One region of the Leucobacter chromiireducens genome, then DNA from elsewhere that is predicted to be linked to it. Evidence: predicted binding sites of a transcription regulator. Region 1 holds the regulator's gene; the other holds the start of a gene.
The links. Region 1 encodes LexA, which represses DNA repair genes until DNA is damaged. Its sites were predicted from a motif close to TCGAACANNTGTTCGA; they were not measured.

Region 1 (7,204 bases):
CACAGAATCACGATGTTCGGCTGGTGCTCCGCAATGGCAGCGATCACCAGCTCGGGCGTGAGCGCGTAGTCCGCGGGCCGCGGCACATCGATCCACGTTGTGTCGGTGCCCGCGGCAAGCAGGGGGTACATCGAGTACGTGGGACTGAAGCTCAGCAGCGACCGCCCGGGGCCGCCAAATGCCTGGAGCACTTGCTGGAGCACCTCGTTCGAGCCGTTAGCGGCCCACACCTGCTCCGGGGCCAATCCGTGTCCGAGGTAGCTCGCGAGCGCCTGGCGCAGTCCCATGAACTCGCGATCGGGGTACCGGTTCACGCCGCGCACGGCTTCGGCAAGGGAGCTCACGATGTCGGCGATGACTTCGTCGGGGATGGGATGCGTGTTCTCGTTGACGTTCAGACTGACGGGCACCGGATCCTGCGGTGCGCCGTAGGGCTCTTGCCCGACAAGATTGTCGCGGAGGGGGAGGTCACTGAGGCTGGTCACCACACCAGTCTAGTTTCGAAACGCGCCTGCGTCGTTGGGGCGCGAGCAGGCGGGCTACTCAGTCAGGCCGAGCTCTGCTGCCGGGATAGTCTGCGGATCCCCCGCGTAGCGGAGCGGCACCGCGAGGGGCTGGCCCACATCGACGCCAGACTCGGTGAGCTGGTTCAGCTGCACGATCTCGCTGACGAGATCACGCGGATCCGCCGACGGATCGAGCTGAGTGGCGATCTCCCACAGCGAGGAGCCGGGTGCCACCACGACGTAAGAAAACTCTTGGCCAGCGCCGGCCGTATCGGACGCGCTCGCCTGCGGAGCAGCGAACGTCGCGAGAAGCGCCAGCACACCGGCCACGAGCACCGTAGCGAGCGTTCCCAGCACCACACGTCCGCGGCGGGTCAAGCGCAGTCGAGTGACCGCGGGCACGGAAGAAGCGGTGACCTCAGCCACGGGAGCGATCGATACACCTGCGCTGATCCGGGATCCTGCGAGAGTTGCGGCACTCATGGGACTTCCTTTCGTCGCGACGCCCGCGAAGGCCAGCGCCATGCGAACATCTGTTTCGAATATATCTTCGAGTATTCGAAACCGCAAGCCCGTGTTCGAAGATCAGTTTCGATCTTTTCCCACGACACTCGAACAGATGTTTGCCCCTGTTCCCAGCGCGCGGCTAGGGTTTCGTTCAACGAGACCACTGAACCAGGCACCACTGACATTCGGTTTTCACCGCCCCCGCCCCGCCCCTCCGGGCTCGAAAGGACAGCCATGAGCGACGCCGCAGCGCCACAGACCCGGAAGCCTCTGAGCGAGAAGCAGCAAGCCATCCTTGAGTTCATCGCGCGCTCCGTCGAGTCGCGCGGCTATCCCCCGAGCATGCGCGAGATTGGCGACGCAGTGGGCCTCTCCTCACTCTCGAGCGTCACACATCAGCTCAGCCGCTTGGAGCTGGGCGGCTACATCCGGCGTGATCCCAATCGACCCCGCGCCCTAGAGATCCTTGTCGAGCTCGCGAGCACGAGCGACGCGATCGCGGACACCCCGGGTCAGCAGGTCGAGGAGGCTGCGTACGTACCGCTCGTTGGGCAGATTGCCGCGGGCGTTCCGATCACCGCAGACCAGCAAGTGGAGGAGATCGTGCCGCTCCCCCGCCAACTCGTCGGCGACGGGCAGCTCTTCATGCTTCGCGTCGTGGGCGAGTCCATGATCGACGCGGCGATCTGCGATGGCGACTTTGTTGTGGTGCGCCAGCAGCGCGAGGCAGAGAACGGCGACATCGTTGCCGCAATGCTTGACGGAGAAGCGACCGTGAAGGTGTTCCGCCGCCGCGACGGTCACACGTGGCTACTTCCCCGCAACAGCGCTTTCGAACCGATTGTTGGCGACCACGCCGAGGTGCTCGGCAAGGTCGTCGCGGTGTTCCGCTCGGTCTAACCGCCACACGCAAGATGGGCCGCCCCGGCTTCCGGGGTGGCCCTTTTTGCGTGTCATGTCCACTCGTCTTGATTTGTTGTATCGAGTCTATTTAGTATGACGTCATGACTTCCCTCACCCTCACCCGGCCCCCAGGAACTCCCGCTCCGCACCGTGTACGCGCTCCCGGCCACCGGCTGCGGGTCGAAGGTCCTGGTTCCGAGCCCGTTCCGTACGAGCGCGGCCTCCGCCTTCAGGACGAGGCGGTCGCGCGGCTCACCGACCGCATCGATCACGGGACGCTGATCCTGCTCGAGCACTCCCCCGTGTACACCGCGGGCCGTCGGGCCGACCCGGCGGAGTATCCGCAGGACGGCACCCCGGTCGTGCCGGTCAACCGTGGCGGGCGCGTGACCTGGCATGGGCCGGGTCAGCTCGTGGCGTACCCCATCGTCCGACTCGCCCCTGGCGTGGGCGTCGTTGACTGCGTGCGCGCGCTCGAGGGCGCACTGATCAGCACGGCCGCTGCATTTGGTGTGTGCGGGGAGCGCATCGCTGGGCGCGCAGGTGCGTGGTCCACGCCTCCACACCCCGGAGCCACCGCCGTCAAATTCGGCCAGGTGGGGATTCACGCGAGCGCCGGGATCATCACCCACGGCGTCGCCCTCAACTGCAGCAACTCACTTGAGCCATTCGAGGGCTTTGTACCGTGCGGGATCACCGACGCGGGTGTCAGCACGCTGAGCGCACTCGCCGGCACGCAGGTCACGCCGGCCGACGCTGCGCCAATCCTGCGGGCCGAACTACTCCTCGCGCTCGCGGAGCTCACCGCATGAGCGCCCGAATACTCCCCTCGACCGGCACGCGGCCTGAGCCCGAAGGCCGGAAGCTGCTGCGTGTAGAAGCGCGCAATGCGCAGACGCCCATCGAGCGGAAGCCTGAGTGGATCAAGACCCGCGCACGCTCCGGCCCGGAGTACCGTGACGTGCGCGATCTCGTCCAGTCCGAGGGGCTCCACACCGTGTGCCAGGAGGCTGGCTGCCCCAACATCTACGAGTGCTGGGAAGACCGCGAAGCCACGTTCCTCATCGGCGGATCCATCTGCACGCGGCGCTGTGACTTCTGCATGATCACGTCCGGCAAACCGCTGCCGCTCGACACCGACGAGCCGCGCCGCGTCGCTGAGTCTGTGCGCACGATGGGGCTGCGATACGCGACCATCACGGGCGTGACCCGCGACGATCTCCCCGACACGGGTGCCTGGCTGTACGCGGAGACGATTCGCCAGATTCATGCGCTGAACCCGGGATCCGGGGTCGAAGTGCTCGTCGACGATCTCGGCGGCCGGCCGGACGGGCTCGCGCAGGTGTTTGCGGCGCAGCCCGAAGTGTTCGCGCACAACCTCGAGACTGTGCCCCGCATCTTCCGACGCATACGTCCGGGCTTTCGCTACGAACGCTCGCTCGAGGTCATTGCCGAGGGCCGCAGCGCGGGGATGATCACGAAGTCGAACCTCATCCTGGGGATGGGTGAGACTCGCGCGGAGATCTCCGCGACCATGCACGAGCTGCGCGACGCGGGCTGCGACATCCTCACGCTCACGCAGTACCTGCGCCCCTCGAGCCTCCACCACCCCATTGATCGCTGGGTGCGGCCCGAAGAGTTTGTCGAGCTGAAGGCCGAGGCGGATGCGCTCGGCTTCGCCGGAGTCCTTGCGGGTCCCCTCGTGCGGTCCTCCTACCGCGCGGGCCGCCTGTGGGCGGAGACGATGCTCCGCACAGGACGGGAGGTGCCCCCGCAGCTGCAGCACCTCGCAGAGCGCGCCGCCGCGGACTTCCCGCAGGCGGTGTAGCGCGGCGCCTCCTCGCCCCGACCGCTCGCGCTATCCGAGCGGCGACGGGGTGAGGAGGTTCAGCTCGCGCAGCACCGCGAGTACCTGCTCGTGGCGGTTGAACGTATACAGGTGCACAGAGGGTGCGCCGCCCGCGAGCAACGCGCGCGCAAGCTCGACCGTGTGCTCGACGCCCAGCTCCGGTGCATAGCCTCCCGCCTCCGCGAGCTCCGCCGCGAGGAGACCCGGCGCGGGGCGTCCCGCCAGCTGCGCCACCTTTCGCAGTTGCGCGCTCGTCGATACGGGCATGAGGCCGGGGAGCACGGGAATCCGCAGCCCCGCCGCTCGTGCGTCCTCCACGAATCCGAGATACTCCTCGGCCTCGAAGAAGAGCTGCGTGATCGCGAACTGGGCGCCCGCTTCCTGCTTCGCGATCAGGTACTCAATGTCCTCAGATCGGGATCGCGACAGCGGATGCCCATTCGGGTATGCGGCAACGGCGGTGCGCCCCACACTCGTGAGCGCCGGACGCTCAGCGCGGGCCTCAGCGACCAGCTCAACGAGTTCAAGCGCGGAGAGCGAGCCAGCCACCGCGGGATCATCCTCTGTGAGCCCTCGCGGCGGGTCGCCGCGCAGCGCGAGGAAGTCGTGCACTCCCGCGTCCATGATCCCGTGGATCGCCTCCCGCACGGCCTCCCGCGACTCCCCCACCGTGGTGAGGTGCGCAAGGGGCAGGGCGTCAGTGTGATCGCGGAGGTACTTCAGCAGGTCGATCGAGGCATCACGATTTGAGCCGTTAGCGCCGTAGGTGACCGAGATGAAGTCGGGCCCCGCCGCAGACAGGTGTTGCACCGCGTGCCCCAATGCGAGGGCCGCCGCCCCGCTGCGCGCGGGAAACACCTCGAATGAGAATCTCGCGCGCGTGGGCGCGCTGCCGGTCAGCAGTTCGGGGCTCATGCGTGTCCTCCCTCGGGGGCCGGCTTCCCGGTCGCTCCGTAGCCCGCGTACGAGACGCCCGCGCCCGCGAGGCCCGGGCTTCCCGCAAGCTCGTCCGCTGCGAGCGCCGTTCCCCGCACGCGTGCGGCGATCTTCGCGAACGCCACGTCGCGAGCAAAGTCCGGCGAGCCGTGGCGGGGCTTCTCATCAATCAGATACGGCGAGAAACCGCAGTCGTCGGTGGAGCCGAGCAGCTCGGCCGGGATGAAGCGCGCGGCGCGCACAAGCTGATCCCGCACCTGCTCCGCGGTTTCGAGCTTCGGGTTCGTCGGGTTCGTCACACCGAGCAGCACCCGCGGCACGATGCCGCCGCTGCCCGCCTCCGCTGCGGCCCGGGTGCGACCCCGGAGCTGGCGGCCGACGAGCCGCGCCACACGATCCGGCTCTTTCTCTCCCGCAGCCTGCACCAGGAAGTACCCCGCCTCGATTTGAAATAGCTCCGGCAGCAGCTCCGCGTAGTCGATATCTGCGCTGTGGGCTGAGTCGTTGTCGTTCCCGGGGCACGTGTGCACCCCCACCGCGGCACGCTCGGCATCAGTGAGCTGATCGAGCACCCGGTTGATGAGCTCAATGAAGCCGCTGAGCGCCTGCGGACCCGCCCAGGGGGCGCGGAGATCGCGCCGGAGCGCGAGTCGCCCTTCGGTGAAGTCGATCGACACCCGCGCGGCCCCTGCCGCAAAGGAACGACGGATGTCCTCCGCGCACCCCGCGACGACGTCCGAGAGGAAGTCTTCGCGACGATACTCGCCAAGCCCGCCCTCCGGCACCATGAGCGAGAGCATCGAAGGCGAGATGACCGCCTGCTTGAGGGGCAGATCGGTGAGCTCGCGCGCGGCCGCCACGTCATCGGCAGCCCAGGCCTGGAAACGGAACGGGGCACGGGCGAGGCTCGGGATCACACGGTGATGCCCGTCCGCGAACACCGCGAACACGGGCCCGGCCGAGAGGTCTTCCGTACCGAGCGGGTAGCTCGCAAAGCTCTCGCGTCGCTGCTCTCCATCGCCCACGATGGGCGACCCGGTTGCGGCGAAGCGCTCGATCGTATCTGCCACCGCGCGATCCTGCTCCGCGCGGAGCTCAGCCCCCGTCGCCAGGCCCGTATCCGCGTCGAGCACCACCCGCTGCAGGCGGGCGGGGCGCGGCAAGGAGCCGACGGCCTCCGTGGGGAGGCCGTCGGCGGGCCAGGGCGTGAGTGAACCCTGGTCCACGGTGCTAGGCTCCGCGGACGGCGCGCGCCGCCTGCACCAGGTTCGTGAGGCTCGCCACCGTCTCCTCATAGCCACGAGTCTTGAGCCCACAGTCGGGGTTGACCCAGAGCTGCTCGCCCGGGATGCGCGCAGCCGCAATTCGGATCAGCTCCTCCTGCTCCGCCGCGCTCGGCACACGCGGCGAGTGGATGTCGTACACGCCGGGGCCGATGCCGCGCGAGTAGCCGTGATCGCCCAGCGGGTCAACGACGTCCATGCGACTGCGGGCCGCCTCGATGCTCGTCACATCGGCGTCGAGCCCATCGACGGCACCGATGATCTCGCCAAACTCGGAGTAACACAGGTGCGTGTGGATCTGCACCTCGCTCGCAGCGCCACTCGTCGCGAGGCGGAAGGACCCCACCGACCAGTCGAGGTACGCCGCCTGGCGATCGGCATCGAGCGGCAACAGCTCGCGCAGCGCAGGCTCGTCGACCTGCACGATGGTGATCCCAGCGGCAACCAGGTCGTCGATCTCGTCGCGAAGGGCGAGCGCGACCTGCTCGGCGGTGTCCGCGAGCGGCTGATCATCGCGCACGAACGACCACGCGAGAATCGTGACGGGGCCCGTCAGCATGCCCTTCACCGGCTTCTCCGTGAGCGACTGCGCGTAGGCCGACCACGCGACGGTCATCGGCGCGGGGCGAGACACGTCACCCCACAGGATCGACGGTCGGGTTGCGCGGGTGCCGTACGACTGAACCCAGCCGTTCTCGGTGACCGCAAAGCCGTCGAGCAGCTCCGCGAAGTACTGCACCATGTCGTTGCGCTCGGCCTCGCCGTGCACAAGCACGTCGAGCCCGATCTCCTCCTGCAGACGGATCACGCGTGCGATCTCCTCGCGCAGGAAGCCGTCGTAGGCGGCCTGATCGATCTCGCCGCGCACAAACGCCGCGCGGGCGGTGCGAATCTCGGTGGTCTGCGGGAATGAGCCGATGGTCGTGGTCGCGAGCTCGGGCACACCGATGCCGCGCTGCGCGTCCCGGCGCGCACCCTCGTCGGCACGGCTGCGGTCGGCGGACGTCACCGCAGCGGCGCGCTCTCGCACGCGCGCATCCCGCACCCCGGGAGCGCCCGCACGGTCGGCGAGGGCGGCCTCGGTGTCCGCGAGCTCCGCTTCGATGGCGGCAGCACCCTCGGCCAGGCCGCGCGCGAGCGTCGCGACCTGCGTCACCTTCTGATCGGCGAAAGCAAGCCACGACGCCAAGCGCGCGTCGAGCTTCGTCTCGTCAGCGACA
Region 2 (7,204 bases), 660 kb from region 1:
TCCTGCTCTGGCTGTTGAACCCGATCGGCTACTTCATCATCGGTTTCGGCGAGGCACAGTACCGACCGCGCGGCTAGATCTTCCAGTCGCGCCCCGTGCACCCGCGCTGGGCAGCTTGTCAACACGGGGGTAGGTTTCCATGCGTGGAAACCTACCCCCGTGTTGCGTACCTACCCCGGTCGGAGCGGTCAGCGGACGACCAACGAGCTAGCGGCCGCCGGCGAAGCCGCCGCCGCCGCCACCGCCCGCGAAGCCACCTCCGCTCGAACCGCCCGCGCTGCTGGACGACGTGCTTGTCGCATTGGCCAGCGAAGACGTGAGCTGCGAGATTGAGCGATCGAAGTTGCCGAATCCTGCCGAAACGACCCCCGGGTACCACAGCGGCAGATACGTTGGCTCCTGCTCATAGCGGGTCGCGAGCGCCTTGCCCCACTCCTTTTCGAGTCCGAACAGCATGGCGTAGGGGAGCAGGCGCTCGTACACCTCGATGACTTCGCTGCCATCGACCCTGCGTCGCTCAGCGGTCGACGCCGCCTGAAGCATGGCGATCCGATCCGCTTCCGCCACGCGAATGAACTCGCGGACGCCCAACAGGTAGTTCCGTGCCTCCGCGCCCGCGGCAGTGAGGACTCGGTGCTTGATGACTCCGGCGATGCCGAAGCCGAGGCACAGCACCGCGAGGATCGCAGCGATCGCCGGCGTCGCTGAGAGCCGCGTGGACGCCCCCAACACGACGAACACGACGAGTACCGCGGCAGTCGCGAGGCTCACAAAGCCCAGCGTCCGCCCGAGCGGACTTCGCACCTTCTCTTGATAGCCGCGATCGAGTGCCGCCTGAGGCCCGCGAGCCGCGAGCTCAGTCATCTGCGAGGAGAACTTCGAGCTCTCCTTCGGGATCGGAAAGAGCGTGCCCGCGGCCTTCCCCGCGAAGAGGGTATCGACGGCCGCGGTGTCCAGCGGATCGCCCACCCTGGTGGCATCGAGCAGGCGGAATCCCAGACGCGGTTTCTTGCGAGGCTTGCCGTCCTTCCGCGGCACCTCCTCAATGCGGGTGGCGCCGAGCAGTGCCAGATGCACCAGCTCAGCGGGAGTGGTGGGATGCGACGCGCCCGCGAGCGGTCCTGCCAGGAGCGGCGGGAGCCCAGCCGGCACGTCGTACTGGGCCACGACCGCTCGGGTGCCGCGTCGCGCCCGCCGCATGTGCACCACGGCCAGGGTGCTTGCACCGCCCGCGGCAAGGCCGCCGCCCGCAACAATGAGTGGCAAAGTATCGAGCGCGAAGTTCGGCAATCGCTCCTCAGGCTGAGTGATCGTGCCGGGTGCCATCCCAATCGCAACGGAGACCCCCTCGTTGGGCGCGAGCGACGTCGGTGCGACCTGGAACAGCGCGGGATCGCTGCCAGGAATCCGAGCAACCGTGCACTGAGACTTCGAACCTTCCGTGCCGGCGTAGCAGCGTGACTGGCCCGTGAGTTCCGCACTCAGTGCGGGGGAGAGGGTGACTTCGGCGGCGAATTCGCCGATCGGCTGAGCGCGCGTGAATGGTACGAGATCCCAGTAGAACTCGTCGGCCTTCCCGTCGTCACGCGCGAGGACCACATCGTCCAGCGTGTAACTGATCACGTAGTCCTGCGCGCCGTGGACATAGCGGTCGTCGCCGGTGAGCACGGCGAGGAAGTCGTCTCCCGAGTCGGAGCTGACGGTGTCGACCTCGAACGGGATGGGGGTGCCGGCCGCGTCGGTCACGCTGAAGTCGCGGGGATCGGTTCGGGCACCCTGGTACACATCCGGGATCCCGCGCACCATCCCCTTGTTCTGATCGACATCGGGAAACTCCGCGGTGATCCGCTCAACCAGGTGCGCGGTGGCACGGCCGTCGGCAGTGCGATCCAGCTCAATCTCAACGTGCCAGCTGCGGTAGCTGAACGCATCCAAGTCGCCATCGGCGTTCGCGGAGGCAGCACCCGGTGCGAACAGTGCGAGCCCAACGGCCCCAAGCAAGGTGATGAGCGAGAGCCCGAACCGGCGAAGATGTGTCATGGACTCCAGCCTACGCAGGCGTAGCAGATCCACGGGGCGACTCGGGCGGTGCGGCGCCCGTGATAGGGTGGCCACATGCTGTTCGGCTCGCTTCTCCTTAGCTGCCGCGACGAGTCCTAATTCTCAGGCCTCCCTCGTCGCGGTGTTCGTGTTTGGCTGAGCGATATGAGAACCCGACGAGAAAGACGAGCCCATGAAGAACACGCAGCAGCCTTCTGGTATGCCGATTCACCGCTACCGCCCCTTCCACGAGATTATCCCCGTGGAGCTGCCGGATCGCACCTGGCCCACCAAGCGGATTACCGAGGCACCGCGCTGGTGCGCAGTTGATCTCCGCGATGGGAATCAGGCGCTCATCGATCCCATGAGCCCCGAGCGCAAGCGGATCATGTTCGATCTGCTCGTCAAGATGGGCTACAAGGAGATCGAGGTGGGCTTCCCCTCGGCAAGCCAGACTGACTTCGACTTTGTTCGCCAGCTCATCGAAGAGGGCGCGATCCCGGACGATGTGACGATTCAGGTACTGACGCAAGCGCGAGAGCACCTCATCACCCGCACGTACGAGTCGCTCATCGGAGCGAAGCAGGCCATCGTGCACCTCTACAACTCCACGTCAATCCTTCAGCGCGACGTGGTGTTCCGCTCCGACCGCGAGGGCATCAAGCAGATTGCTGTCGAGGGCGCCAAGATGTGCAAGGCCGCGGAGCACATTGCCGAGGGCACCGAGATTTACTACGAGTACTCGCCCGAGTCGTACACCGGCACCGAGCTCGAGTACGCCGCCGAGGTCTGCAACGCGGTACTCGAGGTGTTCGAGCCCACTCCCGAGCGTAAGGTGATCATCAACCTGCCCGCCACGGTCGAGATGGCAACGCCGAATGTCTACGCCGACTCCATCGAGTGGATGGGCCGCAACCTGAACCACCGCGAGAACGTCATCCTCTCGCTGCACCCCCACAACGATCGAGGCACCGGCGTCGCCGCGGCAGAGCTCGGCTACCTCGCGGGAGCGGATCGCATTGAGGGGTGCCTGTTCGGCAACGGCGAGCGCACCGGCAACGTCGATCTCGTTGCGCTCGGCATCAACATGTTCACGCAGGGAATCGATCCCATGATCGACTTCTCGCGCCTGGACGAGGTGCGACGCACCGCCGAGTACTGCAACCAGCTCCGCGTCCCCGAGCGCAGCCCTTGGGCGGGCGACCTCGTCTACACCGCGTTCTCCGGATCTCACCAGGACGCGATCAAGAAGGGCTTCGAGCGCATGGCGCAGGATGCCGAAGCCGCTGGAAAGTCCATCGACGATATCGAGTGGGCGGTTCCCTACCTGCCCGTCGATCCGAAGGATCTGGGTCGTTCCTACGAGGCGGTCATCCGCGTGAACTCGCAGTCCGGGAAGGGCGGGGTCGCGTACCTGCTGAAGACGGACCACAACCTCGACCTGCCGCGTCGACTGCAGATCGAGTTCAGCGCTGTCGTTCAGAACGTCACCGACAGCGAGGGTGGCGAGATGTCGAGCGAGGCGATCTGGCGCATTTTCCAGGACGAGTACCTCCCCGCAAACGGGAATGGTGCTGAGCGCTGGGGCCGCTACGAGATCTTCCGCACCGCGGCCACGAGCACGGGCGACGGAGTCACCGAACTCGTCGTTGACTACCGTGACGGTACCGAGCAGAAGCAGGCGACCGCCCGCGGCAATGGCCCCGTCGACGCCTTCATCGCGGCGCTGACCGAAGATGGTCACTCCGTCACGCTCTTTGACTACGTTGAGCACGCGATGAGCTCCGGCGGCGACGCCGTCGCAGCGGCCTATGTGGACCTCGAGGTCGACGGGCAGCGACTGTGGGGCGTCGGCATCGACCCGGACACGAGCCGCGCCACGCTCAAGGCCATCATCTCCTCGGTCAACCGCGCGGTGCGCGGGGCGGCTCAGCCGGAGGTGGCCGCCGCGGCCGTCTAGGGAGTTTGCCGACGTCGGGCCCGCCACTCGCGCATTCGTACTTTTGTTCGAATGGCGCGGAGTGGCGGGCCCGACGTGTCGGTCGCAACCCATAGGGTGGGCGATGTGATTGCATCGATTCAGGGTCCGGTCTTGTCCTCGGGCGCCGGCTGGGCAGTAGTGGGCCTCGGCGGCCTGGGCGTTCGTGTTGAGGTGCCGAGCGGCCGCGTACCGCAGCACCATCCAGGCGACGTGGTATCGATGCACACCTCGCTTGTGGTGCGCGAGGACTCGCTCACGCTGTTTGGCTTCGCTGAGCAGGCCGAACTCGACGTCTTTGGACACCTCATCGCGGTATCCGGTGTGGGGCCAAGAAGCGCACTCGGTGTCTTGTCTGGGCTCTCGCCGGCGGAGATTGCGCGCGCGGTGGCCGCTGAGGATGAGAAGCCGTTTCGCAAGGTGTCGGGTATCGGCCCGAAGACCGCGAAGCTCATCGTGGTGTCGCTCGCTGGGAAGCTCGACACGCTCGATCTCGGGGCGGGGTCCGAGCAGCTGGCCGCACCCATCGCGACTGGTGCTGCCGAGGCGGTCGCCGAGGGCCTTGTTGGCCTCGGGTGGAGTCAGGGCGACGCAGAGGGCGCGGTCGCCGATGCGCTCACCGCGGGCGCCCCTGAGGAACATGCGGGCCTGTTGCGTGCAGCACTTGCGCTGCTCCAGGCCGGCCGGCCAGGATCCCGGGCGAACAGCGGGGCCACGCGGTGACCGGCGAGCTCTCCGCGCAGGCCACCCCATCGGAGCAGGGCTATGAGGGGGCCCTCAGGCCCGCGACGCTCGCCGAGTTCGTGGGTCAGGCGAAGGTGCGGAGCCAGCTGTCGCTCCTCCTGAATGCCGCGACCATCCAGCAGCGCACGCCTGATCACATCCTCCTCGCGGGTCCGCCAGGGCTCGGCAAGACGACGCTCTCGATGATCGTTGCGGCCGAGCTCGACAAGCCGCTGCATCAAACCTCCGGTCCGGCGATTCAGCACGCGGGGGACCTCGCCGCGGTGCTGTCCGCGCTCACTCCGGGCGAGGTGCTCTTTATTGACGAGATTCATCGAATGGCCCGCAGCGCCGAAGAGATGCTGTACCTCGCGATGGAAGACTTCAAGGTCGACATCATGGTGGGCAAGGGGGCAGGCGCTACGTCAGTGCCGCTCGAGCTTGCGCCGTTCACGCTTGTTGGCGCGACGACGCGATCCGGTTTGTTGCCGAACCCGCTGCGCGATCGCTTCGGATTCACGGCGCACCTCGAGTTTTACGCGGACCATGAACTCGCGAGTGTGGTGCGCCGTGCCGCTGGCCTGCTCGGCTTCGAACTCTCGGATCACGGCATCGATGAGATTGCTGGCCGTTCCCGAGGAACCCCTCGAATCGCGAACCGGCTGCTGCGGCGTGTGCGCGACTACGCACTTGTCCACGGTACCCCAGGGGATACCGCATCGGTGCAGGCGGCTCTCGCCCTCTATGACGTCGATGAGCACGGTCTCGATCGCCTCGACCGCGAGGTGCTCCGCGCGATCGTCGAGCGCTTTGGTGGGGGACCGGTGGGGCTCTCCACGCTGGCGGTCTCGGTGGGTGAGGAAGCCGAGACGATCGAGGCGGTCGTCGAGCCGTTCTTGGTACGCACCGGGCTCGTGACGCGCACACCTCGCGGTCGCATCGCTACGCGGCTGGGGTGGGAGCACGTCGGCCTCGTTCCGCCCAGCTAAAGCTGCATATTCGGTGGAAAAACCCACACACGGTACAGAGGCTGAGCGCTAGACTCGTAAGGATTGTGCCAACTGCAACCGCACGGGCACGCCCACGAAAGGACCTCAGTTCCGATGGACCCGATTACCATTCTGATGTTTGCGCTGATCGCGCTGCTTATCTTCTTCATGTTCCGCAACGGGAAGAAGCGCCAGCAGGCGATGCAGGAGCTCCAGAACGGGCTGCGTCCGGGCGCGGAGGTCATGCTCCAGTCCGGCATCTTCGGGACGATCGAGTCGGTCGACGAGGAAGACAACAAGGTTGTCGTGCGCAGTGGCACGTCGACCCTCGTTGCGCACCGCAACGCGATCGCTCAGATCGTCACGCCCAACGAGGCGCCCGCAGAGGACGCGACGAGCACCCTTGCGCCCGACGATGATCCCGAGTTCGGCGAGCGCATCGCAAACGCGAACGGCGAAGCTGCCGCGGCCGCTGAAGAGCCGGTGGCCCCCGCTGCAGAGACCGAGACGCCCGCGGCTGAGAGCGACACCGATCGCCCGGACACCGACCCGCAGGGTGGCGAGCAGACGCCGAAGGCGTAGCCGCGTGGTCGCGGGGAGACCCGCGACCGTTCCACCCCAGCACTGAGAGAAAGCAGTCGTTTTGGCGTCCACTCCAGCCGTCCGGGGAGCCCGTCGCTCCCTGGTCTTCCTATTGGTCCTCCTCGTGGGCCTCGCGGGTCTGATCACCTATGGCGTGTTCAGAAGCGATGCGACGTGGACGCCGAAACTCGCCCTCGATCTGCAGGGAGGCACGCAGATCCTGCTCGCCGCCGAGCAGACCGACGGCAAGACCGTCAGTGGTGAGCAGCTCCAGCAAGCCGTTTCCATCATTCGTCAGCGCGTTGATGCGGCGGGTGTTTCCGAGGCGGAAATTACCACGCAGGGAAATCAGCACATTTCGGTGTCGATTCCCGGCAAGGCCGACGAAGCCACGCTGAACCGAATTGAGGCCTCCGCAAAGCTCGACTTCCGCCCGGTGCTCGCCACCGGAATCGGCGTCGATCTCACGCAGCAGCCCGCGCCCGAACCCAAGACGGATGAGGACGGGAACCCGGTAGAGCTCACCGACGCGGAGAAGGCTGCTGAGGAGACCCGCCAGCAGGCGATCGCCGCGGCCGAAGAGGCACGAGCCAAGGCTGACGCGCTCACGCCCGAGGATCTCGTGCCAGAGACCAAGCCGGACAACGCCGGTGACCTCGCGTGGATTACGCCCGGCTTGCAGACAAAGTTCGACGCGTTCACCTGTCAGTCTGATGCCGCGCTCGAGACCGGCAACGCTGATCCCGATGTGCCGCTCATCACGTGTGACGAAACGGGCACTCAGAAGTACATCCTCGGCCCGGTCGAACTGAAGGGCGATGTCATCACGGACGCGTCCGCACAGATGGCGACGAACCAGAACGGTGCGACCACCGGTGGTTGGGTCGTGCAG

Region 2: a site for LexA is predicted at 4,036-4,051, ahead of ruvA (Holliday junction branch migration protein RuvA). Genes of this name have one in related genera too.

Annotation. Positions count from the first base shown of each region.
Region 1 covers NZ_CP197024.1:2,258,831-2,266,034, forward strand. Annotated here, with positions in the region: gene ACR81A_RS10130 (histidinol-phosphate transaminase) at 1-485, opposite strand, end outside; gene ACR81A_RS10135 (LysM peptidoglycan-binding domain-containing protein) at 540-989, opposite strand; gene lexA (transcriptional repressor LexA) at 1,248-1,913, shown strand; gene lipB (lipoyl(octanoyl) transferase LipB) at 2,018-2,728, shown strand; gene lipA (lipoyl synthase) at 2,725-3,744, shown strand; gene ACR81A_RS10155 (methylenetetrahydrofolate reductase) at 3,775-4,680, opposite strand; gene ACR81A_RS10160 (hypothetical protein) at 4,677-5,927, opposite strand; gene metE (5-methyltetrahydropteroyltriglutamate--homocysteine S-methyltransferase) at 5,932-7,204, opposite strand, start outside.
Region 2 covers NZ_CP197024.1:1,597,120-1,604,323, forward strand. Annotated here, with positions in the region: gene ACR81A_RS07135 (DUF5684 domain-containing protein) at 1-77, shown strand, start outside; gene ACR81A_RS07140 (DUF2207 domain-containing protein) at 208-2,040, opposite strand; gene leuA (2-isopropylmalate synthase) at 2,234-4,000, shown strand; gene ruvA (Holliday junction branch migration protein RuvA) at 4,106-4,741, shown strand; gene ruvB (Holliday junction branch migration DNA helicase RuvB) at 4,738-5,730, shown strand; gene yajC (preprotein translocase subunit YajC) at 5,845-6,312, shown strand; gene secD (protein translocase subunit SecD) at 6,425-7,204, shown strand, end outside.